DNA from 4 places in the Priestia veravalensis genome. Region 4 is predicted to be linked to each of the others. Evidence: riboswitches for the same ligand, from Rfam matches in the RefSeq annotation. Region 4 holds a riboswitch; each other region holds the start of a gene.
The links. A riboswitch is a leader RNA that binds a small molecule or an ion and turns the genes downstream of it on or off. The one in region 4 is predicted to bind S-adenosylmethionine.

Region 1 (3,149 bases), on a different contig from region 4:
CGATTGGAACTTATCAACAAATGATACGCAAACTCTAATTGAACAATGCTTAGATCGAGGTATTACTACATTTGACCATGCGGATATTTATGGTAACTACAGCTGTGAAAAGTTATTTGGGCAAGCGTTAGCGCAAAAGCCTTCTTTACGCGAGTCTATGCAACTTGTTACAAAATGTGGCATTAAGCTAACGTCTGATAAATATCCAGAGCGTAAAATTAATTTTTATGATACGAGCAAAGAACATATCATCAACAGCGCCAACCAGTCATTAAAGAATTTAAATACGGACTATATAGATGTTTTACTCCTCCACCGTCCAGATCCTTTTATGGATCCACAAGAAGTAGCAGATGCGTTTATTCAGCTTAAAGAAGAAGGAAAAGTACGCTACTTTGGAGTCTCGAACTTTAAACGTTCACAGTTTGATTTACTTCAATCGTTCTTACCTTTTTCACTTATTACGAATCAAATTGAAGTCTCGCCTACTTATTTAAACCATTTTGAAGAAGGCACAATTGAACAATGCCAGCAGCATAAGATAGCGCCGATGGCCTGGTCACCACTAGGTGGCGGCTCCATCTTCACTGCTGAAGATGAGCGTTCCATTCGCGTTCGAAACAAGCTAACAGAAATCGGTGAAGAAATTGGAGCGAAATCGTTAGATCAAGTTGTCTATGCTTGGTTACTAGCTCACCCAGCTACTATTATGCCGATTGTCGGGTCTGGAAAAATGAACCGCATTGATGTAGCTATTCAAGCGTTGGACTTAAAGGTGAATCGCATGCAGTGGTTCCAAATTTTAGAGGCTTCTAAAGGACGACCTGTTGATTAAACCTATTTAGATAATTTCTTTTCTAACACGTAGATTTCAACAATTTAATTCAATGCACTCCGAGGCTGAGAAATAAGTAATTCAGCCAATGATAAACCCGAACGGTTGAGAGTTCCTCACTTTTAATCGTTCAGGTTTTTTATTGATTGTGAAAACAATGTTGAAAATAGGCTGGAATGAAGCGTAGCGTAGGACACTCGACTCCTGCGGGAAAGAGAGGGAAAACTGAGATCCCAAAGCGCAGGGAGGAAGCTCAGGTTCCTCCCCGCGGAAAGCGAGTGGCCATAGCGCAATGGAACGAACGTGTTCTGACAACGTAAAGAGGTGAGAAAAGGGAGTGTTGGTATTTTTGGAAATTTGTTTTGTTATGCCCACCCTCTTCTTATGATTTATTAGTGAAATTTTCGAAATTGTCTTGTATAATATACAAAAATCAGATAAATTAGATAATAAGATTAAATTTCATCTTTATCGTTCGTTTCTTTTTAAGTAAACATATCGCAGAATGAACTAAAATAATAATCATATATGGATTCTTATCACGAGAGGTGGAGGGACTGGCCCTTTGAAACCTCAGCAACCAGTCGAAATGACATGGTGCTAAATCCAGCAAGCAAATCGCTTGGAAGATAAGAAGAAGAAATAAAGTCTTCTTCTTACAGAAGGCTTTTTTTGTTAATTCATTTTCTTTTTTTATTTGAACACAACTGATAACAGATGAAATGGAACGTTTAAGGAGGTTTTCAAATGGGGTTACTTGAAGATTTACAATCACGCATTTTAATAGGAGATGGTGCAACTGGTACCCTTCTGTATTCACATGGAATTGATAGCTGCTTTGAAGAGCTAAACATCACAAAAAAAGAAGAGATTCAGCGCATTCATCGTGCATATGTAGAAGCAGGTGCAGATGTCATTCAAACCAATACATATGCTGCCAATTATCAAAAGCTTGCACGATATGGTTTAGAAGATGCTGTCAAAGATATTAACATTTCAGCCGTCAGAATTGCAAAGCAAGCTGCTAAGAAAGATGCATACGTGGTCGGTACACTAGGGGGCATTCGCTCATTTCAAAAAAACGCCATCTCAACAGAAGAAGTAAAGCGAAGCATTCGCGAGCAGCTATTTTGGCTGTTAAATGAAGGCGTTGACGGCTTGCTATTTGAAACATACTACGATTTTGAAGAATTAAAAACGGTGTTGTCCTTGGCTAGAAAAGAGACATCAAAACCAATCATTACGCATGTTTCACTCCATGATATTGGCGTATTACAAAATGGAACATCCCTTTATGATGCGTTTCAAGAGTTAGAATCTTTAGGTGCAGATGTTGTCGGTCTGAACTGTCGTTTAGGCCCTTCTCATATGATTCAATCGCTTGAAGAAGTTCCGCTTTTAGATCGTGCTTTCTTATCAGCTTATCCAAATGCAAGCTTACCAGCTTATGTAGAAGGAAAAGTGGAGTACGCTACAAATCAAGAGTATTTCGTTGAAAGCGCCAAAGCTTTTCGCAATCAAGGCGTTCGTTTAGTAGGTGGATGCTGCGGTACTACGCCCGCTCATGTTCAAGCGATGTCACAAGCATTGAAGCATGAAAAGCCTATTACGCAAAAGAAAGTAAAGATTAGACCAGTTGTAGAAATCAAAGAACAAGAACAAACAAAGGAACCACACCTCCATGATCTTGTGAAAGAAAGGCGTTCAATTATCGTTGAGCTTGATCCACCAAAACAGCTCGGACCAACAAAATTTTTAGATGGTGCAAAAGCTCTTCATAAGGCTGGTGTTGATGCGGTTACCCTTGCAGATAATTCTCTGGCATCACCTCGAGTAAGCAACTTAGCAATGGCATCGCTTATGCAGCAGCAAACGGATGCTCGACCGCTTGTTCATATTACGTGTCGTGACCGTAACTTAATCGGACTTCAATCCCATTTAATGGGACTTCATACACTTGGCATTAACCAAGTATTAGCCATTACAGGAGATCCATCAAAGATTGGAGATTTCCCTGGAGCTACATCCGTTTATGATGTCTCTTCATTCGATTTAATTAGCTTAATTGCTCAATTTAATGAAGGATTATCCTATTCAGGAAAGCCACTTGGACAAAAAACCAATTTTTCAATCGCAGCGGCATTTAACCCAAACGTTCGACATTTAGACCGTGCAGTTGTCAGACTTGAAAAGAAAATTTCATACGGTGCTCACTATTTTATTACACAGCCGCTATACTCAACAAAACAAATTGAAGAAGTGTACGAAGCAACGAAACATTTAGAGGCTCCAATTTATATCGGCATCATGCCAC
Region 2 (3,149 bases), on a different contig from region 4:
CAAGTGTTTTAGCCTCATTTATGGAAATGGCGTTATTGATGCTGTTTACTACGCGTTCTAACGCCCAAAATAAGTTGACGGCTGTTGGGCGAGAACTCGCCAAAAATTCTTTGTCGGCCTGCAGCTTTTTTTTGAATTCTTCAATCGTCTGTACATCGTAGTTTTGAAGCGAAAGCGCTAAGCCAAACGCTGCGGTAATGCCGATTGCAGGTGCCCCTCGTACTTTTAGCGTAACGATAGCGTCCCATACGTCTTGTAAAGTATGTAGCTTAATATATTCAACTGTGTTTGGTAATAGCTGCTGGTCAAGCAGTGAAATAAACGTTTCCTTCCATTCAACTGAACGAGGGAGTGTAAGAGTGTGTGTCATGTTGGGCTCCTTTCATTCTTCAATCAAGTTCTTAAAATCATGTGCACTAATTTCTGTTTGATGAGTTAGTAAATAACGTCCTAAACGAAGAGCTGCTTTTTGAGCGTTTAAGCGCTCTTCATCAGGCAATGAATCAATATCTACTACGTGCGCCAATCCAATTGTACGTCGAATTAACTCGCACCCCGCGTAGCCAACAGCATCGGTCCACGTTTGTTGTAAGATATAGTCGGAATAGTTTGGATTTTTAACGAACGGTTCCACTTTAGACTCAACCCAAAGTTTGTTCCATGTTGTTTGGAAAACATCCCACGTTTTGGTGATATGATCCAAAAGTACACTGCGTTTTTGAGCAGGACGAGACAAGGTGTTAAGCAGAAGATTGGCAACAAACTGTCCTAAGTCAAAGCCAAAGGGCCCATAAAACGCAAACTCAGGATCAATAACTTTTGTTTCGCGCTCACTAGCAAAAATACTACCCGTATGCAGGTCACCGTGTACAAGCGTTTGGCTACTTGTTAAAAACTTTTGTTTAAGCTTAGCTACTTCAAGCTTAGCTTCTTCATCTGTCCATAAGTTTTCTACATCGCTTCGAAGCGTTTCTTCAAATTCATTTGTATTGTAATCAAAAAACGGATCTGTAAACACTAAGTCTTCTGTAATATTGCATAAATCAGGGTTAATATATTGAGCAACCAGCTCTTTTTTCTCCTGTGGCTTAATCGCAAAGTCAGACGTCTCAAATGCAATATGAGCTAAAAATCTACCGATATGTTCTGAAAGAAGTGGGTATGTTTCTCCTTGGATTAATCCTGTACGAGAAATTGTTAGGTGAGACAGGTCTTCCATGACCGTAACAGCTAAGTTTTCATCATGATAATAAACGTCTGGAACGAGTTCGGGTGTTAAGCTGCCAAACTGTTTGAGCGCATTGCTTTCAATCGTTGCGCGCTTGAGTGATAAAGGCCAGCTTTCTCCTACAACTTTCGCATAAGGAAGAGCCTGCTTTACAATAATGGACTTGTTGGTTTGGTCGTTCACAATATGAAAAACAAGGTTTAAATTGCCATCACCAATTTCACGAGCTGTAAGAGCTTCACTTTCCGAAAATAACTTCAGCTGTTTTACAAGTCTAATTGCTGTAATTTCATTTAGTGGCTCATATGTATAAGTTGTTGTTGTCATCGTTATCTACCTCCATAAAAAATAAGTATACCGGAGGCTTTTAAATCATATAAAAGCCTCTTTCGGTGAGTGAAAGAGGCTTGATTGTCATTCAAACCTCTTATCTGCCAGAAAGATTTCTCTTTCTGTTGGAATTAGCACCGTGCCTTCATAAAACAACGAATTGTTTTATAGCGCTAAAAAGCTGCGCTCCATTTCACAATGGTATTACGGTCGGTTGCTGGGCGTCATAGGGCCAAATCCCTCAGCCAACTCTTGATAAGAGTAAAGATATTATTTAATTTTGATTTGTTTGACTTATTAGTAACTTCTGGAGAACATCGTATCATGTGAATTTTTGGATGTCAACAGCGAAATTTAATAAAATTCTGTGCGACGATCTGTAAAGACCGGAATTTGTTCTCGGATTGCCTTTACGGTTGATAAATCAACGTCTGCTGTTAGTATTTCTTCATTTTCACCTGCTTCTGCAATAATTTCTCCCCAAGGGTCAATGATTAACGAATGACCAGCAAATGTGTTAGCTGGATCGTCTCCAGAGCGGTTGCAGGCAACCACGTAGCATTGATTTTCAATGGCTCTGCTTACCAGAAGTGCTTTCCAGTGAGCAAGTCTTGGCTTGGGCCACTGAGCAACCACAAAAAGGAGTTCTGCACCTGCGCTTGTATGAACGCGAATCCATTCTGGAAAGCGAATATCATAGCAAATAACGCCTGCGCATAATGAGTTTTCAAGCGTAAAGATGTTTTTGGTTTCACCTGGTTGTAGAAATAAGTGCTCATTCATCAGCTTAAATAAGTGTAGCTTGTTATATTGCGAGACCTCCTGGCCTTCACGATTAAAGACATACATTGTATTCGTAACGCCGCTTTTTGTTTTCTTAGCAACTGATCCAGCGATGATGTTCACGCTGTGTGTTTTGGCGAAAGCAGAGAAAAAGCTAGTCGCTTGCTTACCTTCTGAGTCCGCGATAGCGTCGAGGTTCTGTAAATCATAAGCCGTATCAAAAAGTTCTGGCAGTATAAGAATATCTGGAGATTCAAACAGTGCTTCCTTCATTTTTTTTTCAGCATGCTCGTAATTTTTTTTAGGGTTTCCAAATGCAAGATCAAGTTGCAAACACGCTACTTTTAAGCTCATTAAACTTCACCATCCTGATTTATTTTATAAAAATGACTTTACAAGTTGACTATTACAATATATTATTTGTGACTAGAATTTCAAGAATTTTTTGAGAAGGTGTTCACATGAAGCAGTTTGAACAATCAGAACTATTGAAGAGTTTACCGAAACAATTTTTTGCATCCCTTGTTAGCAAAGTTGCAAAAGTAATAAAAGAAGGACATGATGTGATTAATTTAGGGCAAGGAAACCCAGATCAGCCAACGCCCCCTCATATTGTCAAGGCACTTCAAGACGCGAGTGAAAATCCAAACTACCACAAGTACTCACCGTTTCGCGGACAAGCTTTTTTGAAAAAAGCGGCAGCAGCGTTTTACGAAAGAGAATACGGTGTCCAGCTAAATCCCGAAAAAGAAGTCGCTATTTTGTTTGGAGGCAAAGCTGGGTTAGTAGAAATTCCTCAGTGTTTACT
Region 3 (3,149 bases), on a different contig from region 4:
ACACAAGAAGTTTTAGAGAAATCTGATATAGAGTATGAAATTACGTTTATTCATGGAGATGCTGCTAAAACAATTATTCAATTTGCTAACAACAATCGCTTTGATGTTGTAGTAGTTGGAAGCCGAGGCTTAAATCCAGTAAAAGAAATGTTTTTGGGGAGCGTGAGCCATAAAATTGCTCAACATGTGAAGATACCCGTATTGATTGTAAAGTAGGAGAGAGCGCCAATGAATATGCAAGTTGAAGAGTTAAAGAAACGAATTGGAGAGGCAAGTCGGATCTGTGTCTTTACGGGAGCGGGAATAAGTACAGAGTCGGGCATACCTGATTTTCGCTCGCAAAACGGATTGTATCGAAAAAACCTAGAATTTTCAGATGTGATTTCTACTTCTTTTTATCAGAACAATCCGGTACTTTTTTGGGAGCTATTTAAAGAGATTTTTCGTGTGAAGCTGCTTGATGAATATGAACCTAACTCAGGTCATTACTTTATAGCAGAATTAGAAGAAGAAAAGACCGTGCATGTGATTACACAAAATATTGACGGCTTGCATCAGAAAGCAGGAAGCACGAATGTATATGAAATTCACGGAACAATTAAGCGAGCACATTGTCAAAAATGTGGAAGTGAGTTTGGGTTAAATTTTCTAACCAAAGTTGAATTACCGAGCTGTACGTCGTGTGAAGAGGCACTAAAGCCCAATGTAGTTTTATTTGGAGATTCAATTCACTGGTTTGAAGAAGCTGTAGAGGCAGCTTTACAAAGTGATTTATTTATTGTCATGGGTTCATCTTTGCAGGTAACACCCATTAATCAAATTCCTTTATTAGTTAGAAAACATGGTCAGGTACCAATGGTCATTATTAATAAAGAGCCAACTTACTATGATTATGTGTTTGATAATCAAATACACCTCCCAATCGGTGAAGTTGTAACGGCTTTAAAGAGTGGGAAGTGAAAAAGCACGCTACGGGCAGCGTGCTTTTTTTAAACTTCAAAATAGATAGCGAAGCAGAACACAGAAATGACCAGAAAAAACGCTGAATGCAACTTGCTTTCTTTAAACGTCAAAACAGCTTCAATAAATAAAAATAAACTTAGCATTAATTGAATGTATGGTAAATAAGCAATATAGTTGGTAGAATCGCTGTTCTGAAAAGCGATTATTCCGTATACCACAGCTCCGATTAAAAAGGCATATTTTAATAGTTGTAATCCTTTAACTAACATCTTTGTGAGGTTCCTCCTTATTTAAAACCTAGGTCACATGATTATAACATATATTATATAGATGTAGACAACTAAAGTGACGCGATATGTTTGACCACGGTCTATCTTTCATGAACTCAAAAGGATATGAACCACTTCTGAATACTGAATGAAAAATTTTTTATTTCTGATTTTTCAAATTCCTTGTTGACAGACTAAGAAAGTAGGTGTAATATTTTCCCTAGTTAATTAATTGAATATTCTTATCTCGAGAGGCGGAGGGACTGGCCCTGTGAAGCCTCGGCAACAGACTGTTAAAGTACTGTGCCAATTCCAGTAGCAATTTGCTTGAAGATAGGAGAAGAACCAATAACGACTATTAACCTCTTCTTATCTTTAAGAAGAGGTTTTTTATTTTGAACAGAAAGAGGGAATAGAACCATGACAAAGACATTAGTGAAAGCTCCATTTAAAGCTGATCATGTAGGGAGCTTTTTAAGAACAACTCCTCTCAAAGAAGCAAGAGAAGCCTATACAAATGGTCAGATCAGTAAAACGACTTTAAAATCTGTAGAGGACCAGGAGATTGAAAAGCTTGTCCAAAAACAAATCGAAGTGGGACTTAAATCTATCACTGACGGAGAATTTAGACGTGCATGGTGGCACTTAGATTTCTTATCAGGTCTAGATGGTGTAGAAGAGTTTGAAACGGAGTATATTAGTCAATTTAAAGGTGCCAAAACAAAAAATAAAGCAATCAAGGTAGTTGGTAAAGTAGATTTCAACCATCATTATATGCTGGAACATTTTACATTTTTAAAAGAAGCTGTTGAACAATATGGTGATGGAAGCCAAGTTGCTAAGTTTGCTATTCCAAGTCCCAACATGTTATTCACTCGAATTCAAGAGGATACTTACTACAATGGGGATAGAGAACAGTTTTATCATGACACGGTAGTTGCTTATCAAAAAGCAATTCAAGCTTTTTATGATGCAGGCTGCCGCTACTTACAGTTAGATGATACTTCATGGATTGATTTTGTTTCTGAAGAACGTATAGATGCAGTTGTTGAGAAGCTGGGTATGGATGTAAAAGATATTATTGATACGAGAGTCAACTGCTTAAACGATGCGATTTCTAAAAAGCCGGAGGATATGGTCATTACGATGCACATTTGTCGTGGAAACTTTAGATCTACGTATATTACCAGTGGTGGCTACGATACTATTTCAGACGCAATTTTTGCTAACTTGCATGTAGATGGGCTTTTCCTTGAATATGATGATAATCGTTCAGGAGATTTTGAGCCATTAAAAAGTTTTACACGTAACAACCAAACAGTTGTATTAGGACTAGTAACATCTAAATTTCCTACATTAGAAGATGCAGAGGTCATTAAACAAAGAGTTAAAGAAGCGAGTGCATCTATTCCTCTAGAAAACTTGTCACTGAGTCCACAATGCGGGTTTGCAAGTACGGAAGAAGGAAACGAACTAACAGAAGAAGAGCAATGGAATAAAATTAGTCACGTCATTAAAATTGCTCAAGATATTTGGGGCGCTAACTGAAGAATAAGAGTTGTTTCTTAATTTTACATAAGAATCCAATTAGATCTTTCTTTTCGTTGTAGTAAAATTGGAAAAAGCTGCGTCTATAAATGATGCAGCTTTTTTTGTGTATTGATAGCGTAACTGCAAATTATCTACAGGTAACATAATATTTATTGGGTAAGATAGCGAACTGTCACGCTAAAGAAACGAAAGATTCTTGATAGATGTATTTATCTTGCAGAATGCTTAAGTTTCAGAGTTGACTCGCAATTGCCTTAAAGGTATTGTATACACACCAAATGTCGAATAGTTTATTTCTTCATATAATAAAAATAATCAGTGATAAGTAGTTTAAGGAACTCATACTGTAATAATAAGTGAAAATTC
Region 4 (3,149 bases):
ATTAAGCTGATGGTTCACCTTGTGTTGATAAAGGTTTTTCTAGATCAGCTTGTGGTTCTGAGTGAGTGGCTAGTTGCGTTTCTAGTTCGGCAATTCGTTTTGTTTGTTGCTTGTTTTTACTTTTAAGCTGAGTGATTTTAACAAAGCTTAGTGAAGCAGCGACGACACCACCGAATACAGCCGATGTTAAAATAATTAAAATAAGTGGCCAGTCTTGTGAGCCAAAGACATAGTTAAATTGAACTGGCTCATTGTTGATGACAGCTAAGATAGCAATAATAAGAGCGAAAATAAGACCTAAAATGAAAAAGCTTTGTCCTTTCATTAGGTGCACATCCTTTCTGAAGATAGATAAAGGAGCAAAATTAAATTTTATACTACCTTTACATATACTTAACCTATATTATTCAACTATAAACATTTTTTATTATAATTAAGTTTTAACAAAACACAATATGCAAAAACACCCGTCCTTTGTGTAGTTTAGGATGGGTGTTTTGCTGTTAGCTGATTAGAATGCTTGTAAGCTATTTTCTTCTAACCATTGTTTACGCTCTGCTGCATCTTCAAATAATGAGTCTGCATCTGTAAATTGTGAAGCAATCACATATTCAATTGTTGTTAATGGTGCTAGAAGTAGACGCCAGTTCAATACTAGCTCACCGTTTTCCATCGTTGCATATGTATCTTGCAGTTCCTTCCACGCTACAGAGTCAGGTGCATCTGCTGCTTGTTTTTTCACTGTTTTTAGTGCTTCGCTGAATTTTTCATTTGCTCGTCCTTGGTACCATTCTGTTAAAAGGTTTTGAATTCCCTCGTTTGTTTCTTGTTCAGACCAGGATGATGGCACTGTTGCGATAAATTTAGCACGGAACGTCATCTCAGGTTGCTCCACATTATCACGAATGATGTTTAAGCGGTACTGACGACCTAAATACGAAAATTTGTCATCGTTTTCAAAAGATGACGTCTTTGCTTTAGGTGCAGCTGGCGTTTTGTTCTCAGTTTTTGCTTTTTCGGCTTTTTTAGCAGCTGGTTTTTTTGCTTCGGTTGGTTGATTACCACCGTTAAGTTGTTTTAAAATCCAAGTCGCTTTACGAGAAATAACAGAGCGAACGTTGTGCTCGTTTAAGCCTCGTGGGATAATTACGGTTACCCCTTCATTGTCACAAATTTGGACCGTAATATCGGTTTTATTTGGAACGACTTTAATTTTGTAGTCAATTGTTTGATTGCCAATTTGATACGTATACATATAGTTTTTCGTGCTCCTTTCTACAAATCTTCATTTTATAAGCAAAGGTAGAGTTTGGTCAAATGAAAGAATAATCAGAAAATTATCCAAGGATTTAATTAAAGAATTACATTACGTTTTTTTTGTTAGTTTTTACGTAAAGAAAGGAAAATATTCTCGCTTTACTATGCATAGGTTAAAAAGAGTGACAAAACTGAAAAAAAGAAAAATTTAAAAAATACTCTTGCTAAATAGGAGATATTTGGTATAATGAAATCTAATTTAAAAAGTTATCACGAGTGGACGAGAGATCTGGCTCTATGACTCCACAGCAACCTACCAACGTAAGGTGCTCCTACCAGCAAAGCATTAGCTTTGGGTGATAAGACGGGTGAAAGCTCATTTTGCATCTAAAGCAAAATGAGCTTTTTTGATTTTATTAGAAGGAGAGATACGGATGACACAAACGATTATAAAGAATCATGAAGAAGTGTTAAACGATGTATTAAATCAATTGAAGGAGATTAATGATTTTACCTGTAGAAAGCTTGAGACGTTTTACGAAATTGTAGTAAAGAGCGGAAGGGATACGTATGCCATTGGAATTGACTGCAAAGTTATTGAGGGCTACACAGAAGAAGGTTTAAAAGAAGCTTGTATAGCAAAATTAAAGCGAGTTGGATGGCTGAAAGGTACATACGCTTAAGGTTGTATTCATATCAATTGCAGTCTTGTCTATAATCATGATAAGATGCTTATCTTCTCTCTTTTCTTTTTTCGTTGAAAAGAGATGATATTTGTCGAAATTTTTACACAAAATAACCGTTACAACTTGGTTGGAATTGTGGTAAGGTATAAAACAAGAATATTCTAACAATTTTAAAAGGAGGCTGAACATGGAGCTGTTAATTGAACATGGAAATGACGAAGGTAGCGAACAATTTATTGATCGCGTACTAGACTTCTTAGAGGACGACGAATAAAAGCCTAGAAGATTGCTTCTGGGCTTTTATTCGTCGTAAACGTAAATGTATTGTAAAAGAGAAAAAGAGCTTATATTGAGTCAGAAAAGCATTATAAGCTTAAGGGTTATTTTATTAAAGATTGCTAAACTTTCGCCATTTCCCCCTTCACGTAATGAAATCTTATGGTATTTACTTTTTAATTTGAGAATGTGCTATTTTCGTCAATTTTATTTCCAAAGCAATAAAATTGACGAAAATGGTAATTTTTATGTTATGGATATATAGGAAATTAATTGTAATGGATGTAGAATTAAAAAGGAGGGGGAATTATATGAACGAGCTTTTTATAGCGGTGTTAGCACTTTTCTTACTATGTTTATCAGCATGTAGCAATTCACGGGAACAATTAGTGAGGGAGTTTAGTAAATATAAAGAATTAGAAGGATTAGACGTTCTGTTACAAACAACTCCACAACCTGTTGCAAACTCTTTATTAGCTTTTTATGAAACAATCGATCATAAATTTGGAGTGGTAGAATTTGATGGAGATAATAACTTAAAATCGGAAAAGAGAATTGAAAATATTACAATAAGTACACGGTGAAATTCTTAGATGATAAAGAGGAAGCAGTATACATTGAGCAAGTTGAATTTTATAATGTGACGTTAGATGAGCTTTTGAAAAAACAGTCAAGCACTGAACAAGTAGCTGAAGATAAATCAGAGAGCGAACTATATGAAGAAGAGAAAGAAGCTGATGATTTAAAAGCTCCTTCTGATCGCGGTTTCGTTGTTGGCCTCATCTTAATAGTGAGGAGCGTCTTTTTAGATGTGGGTGTGCTTTCAATTCAACTATACTGTTGGTTATCGGTTTAGGTACTATGGTGTTTTATGATGAAATCGTCCAGGTATTTCAAGCGATAAGAAAAGACTTTAGCCAAAAAAGCTAA

Region 1: linked by a shared signal. The riboswitch ahead of AS180_RS17470 (bifunctional homocysteine S-methyltransferase/methylenetetrahydrofolate reductase) and the one ahead of AS180_RS09440 (hypothetical protein) in region 4 are both predicted to bind S-adenosylmethionine.
Region 2: linked by a shared signal. The riboswitch ahead of mtnK (S-methyl-5-thioribose kinase) and the one ahead of AS180_RS09440 (hypothetical protein) in region 4 are both predicted to bind S-adenosylmethionine.
Region 3: linked by a shared signal. The riboswitch ahead of AS180_RS16000 (5-methyltetrahydropteroyltriglutamate--homocysteine S-methyltransferase) and the one ahead of AS180_RS09440 (hypothetical protein) in region 4 are both predicted to bind S-adenosylmethionine.

Annotation. Positions count from the first base shown of each region.
Region 1 is NZ_KQ758688.1:11,853-15,001, reverse strand. It holds gene AS180_RS17475 (aldo/keto reductase) at 1-835, shown strand, start outside; gene AS180_RS22790 (hypothetical protein) at 1,012-1,155, shown strand; SAM riboswitch class I at 1,369-1,471, shown strand; gene AS180_RS17470 (bifunctional homocysteine S-methyltransferase/methylenetetrahydrofolate reductase) at 1,583-3,149, shown strand, end outside.
Region 2 is NZ_KQ758674.1:8,650-11,798, forward strand. It holds gene mtnA (S-methyl-5-thioribose-1-phosphate isomerase) at 1-370, opposite strand, end outside; gene mtnK (S-methyl-5-thioribose kinase) at 383-1,555, opposite strand; SAM riboswitch class I at 1,653-1,820, opposite strand; gene AS180_RS15810 (carbon-nitrogen family hydrolase) at 1,913-2,695, opposite strand; gene AS180_RS15815 (pyridoxal phosphate-dependent aminotransferase) at 2,803-3,149, shown strand, end outside.
Region 3 is NZ_KQ758675.1:17,034-20,182, forward strand. It holds gene AS180_RS15985 (universal stress protein) at 1-216, shown strand, start outside; gene AS180_RS15990 (NAD-dependent protein deacylase) at 229-960, shown strand; gene AS180_RS15995 (hypothetical protein) at 990-1,232, opposite strand; SAM riboswitch class I at 1,472-1,572, shown strand; gene AS180_RS16000 (5-methyltetrahydropteroyltriglutamate--homocysteine S-methyltransferase) at 1,653-2,780, shown strand.
Region 4 is NZ_KQ758644.1:23,075-26,223, reverse strand. It holds gene AS180_RS09450 (LapA family protein) at 2-325, opposite strand; gene AS180_RS09445 (M48 family metallopeptidase) at 512-1,255, opposite strand; SAM riboswitch class I at 1,522-1,623, shown strand; gene AS180_RS09440 (hypothetical protein) at 1,692-1,940, shown strand; gene AS180_RS09435 (hypothetical protein) at 2,531-2,803, shown strand; gene AS180_RS09430 (hypothetical protein) at 2,800-3,075, shown strand.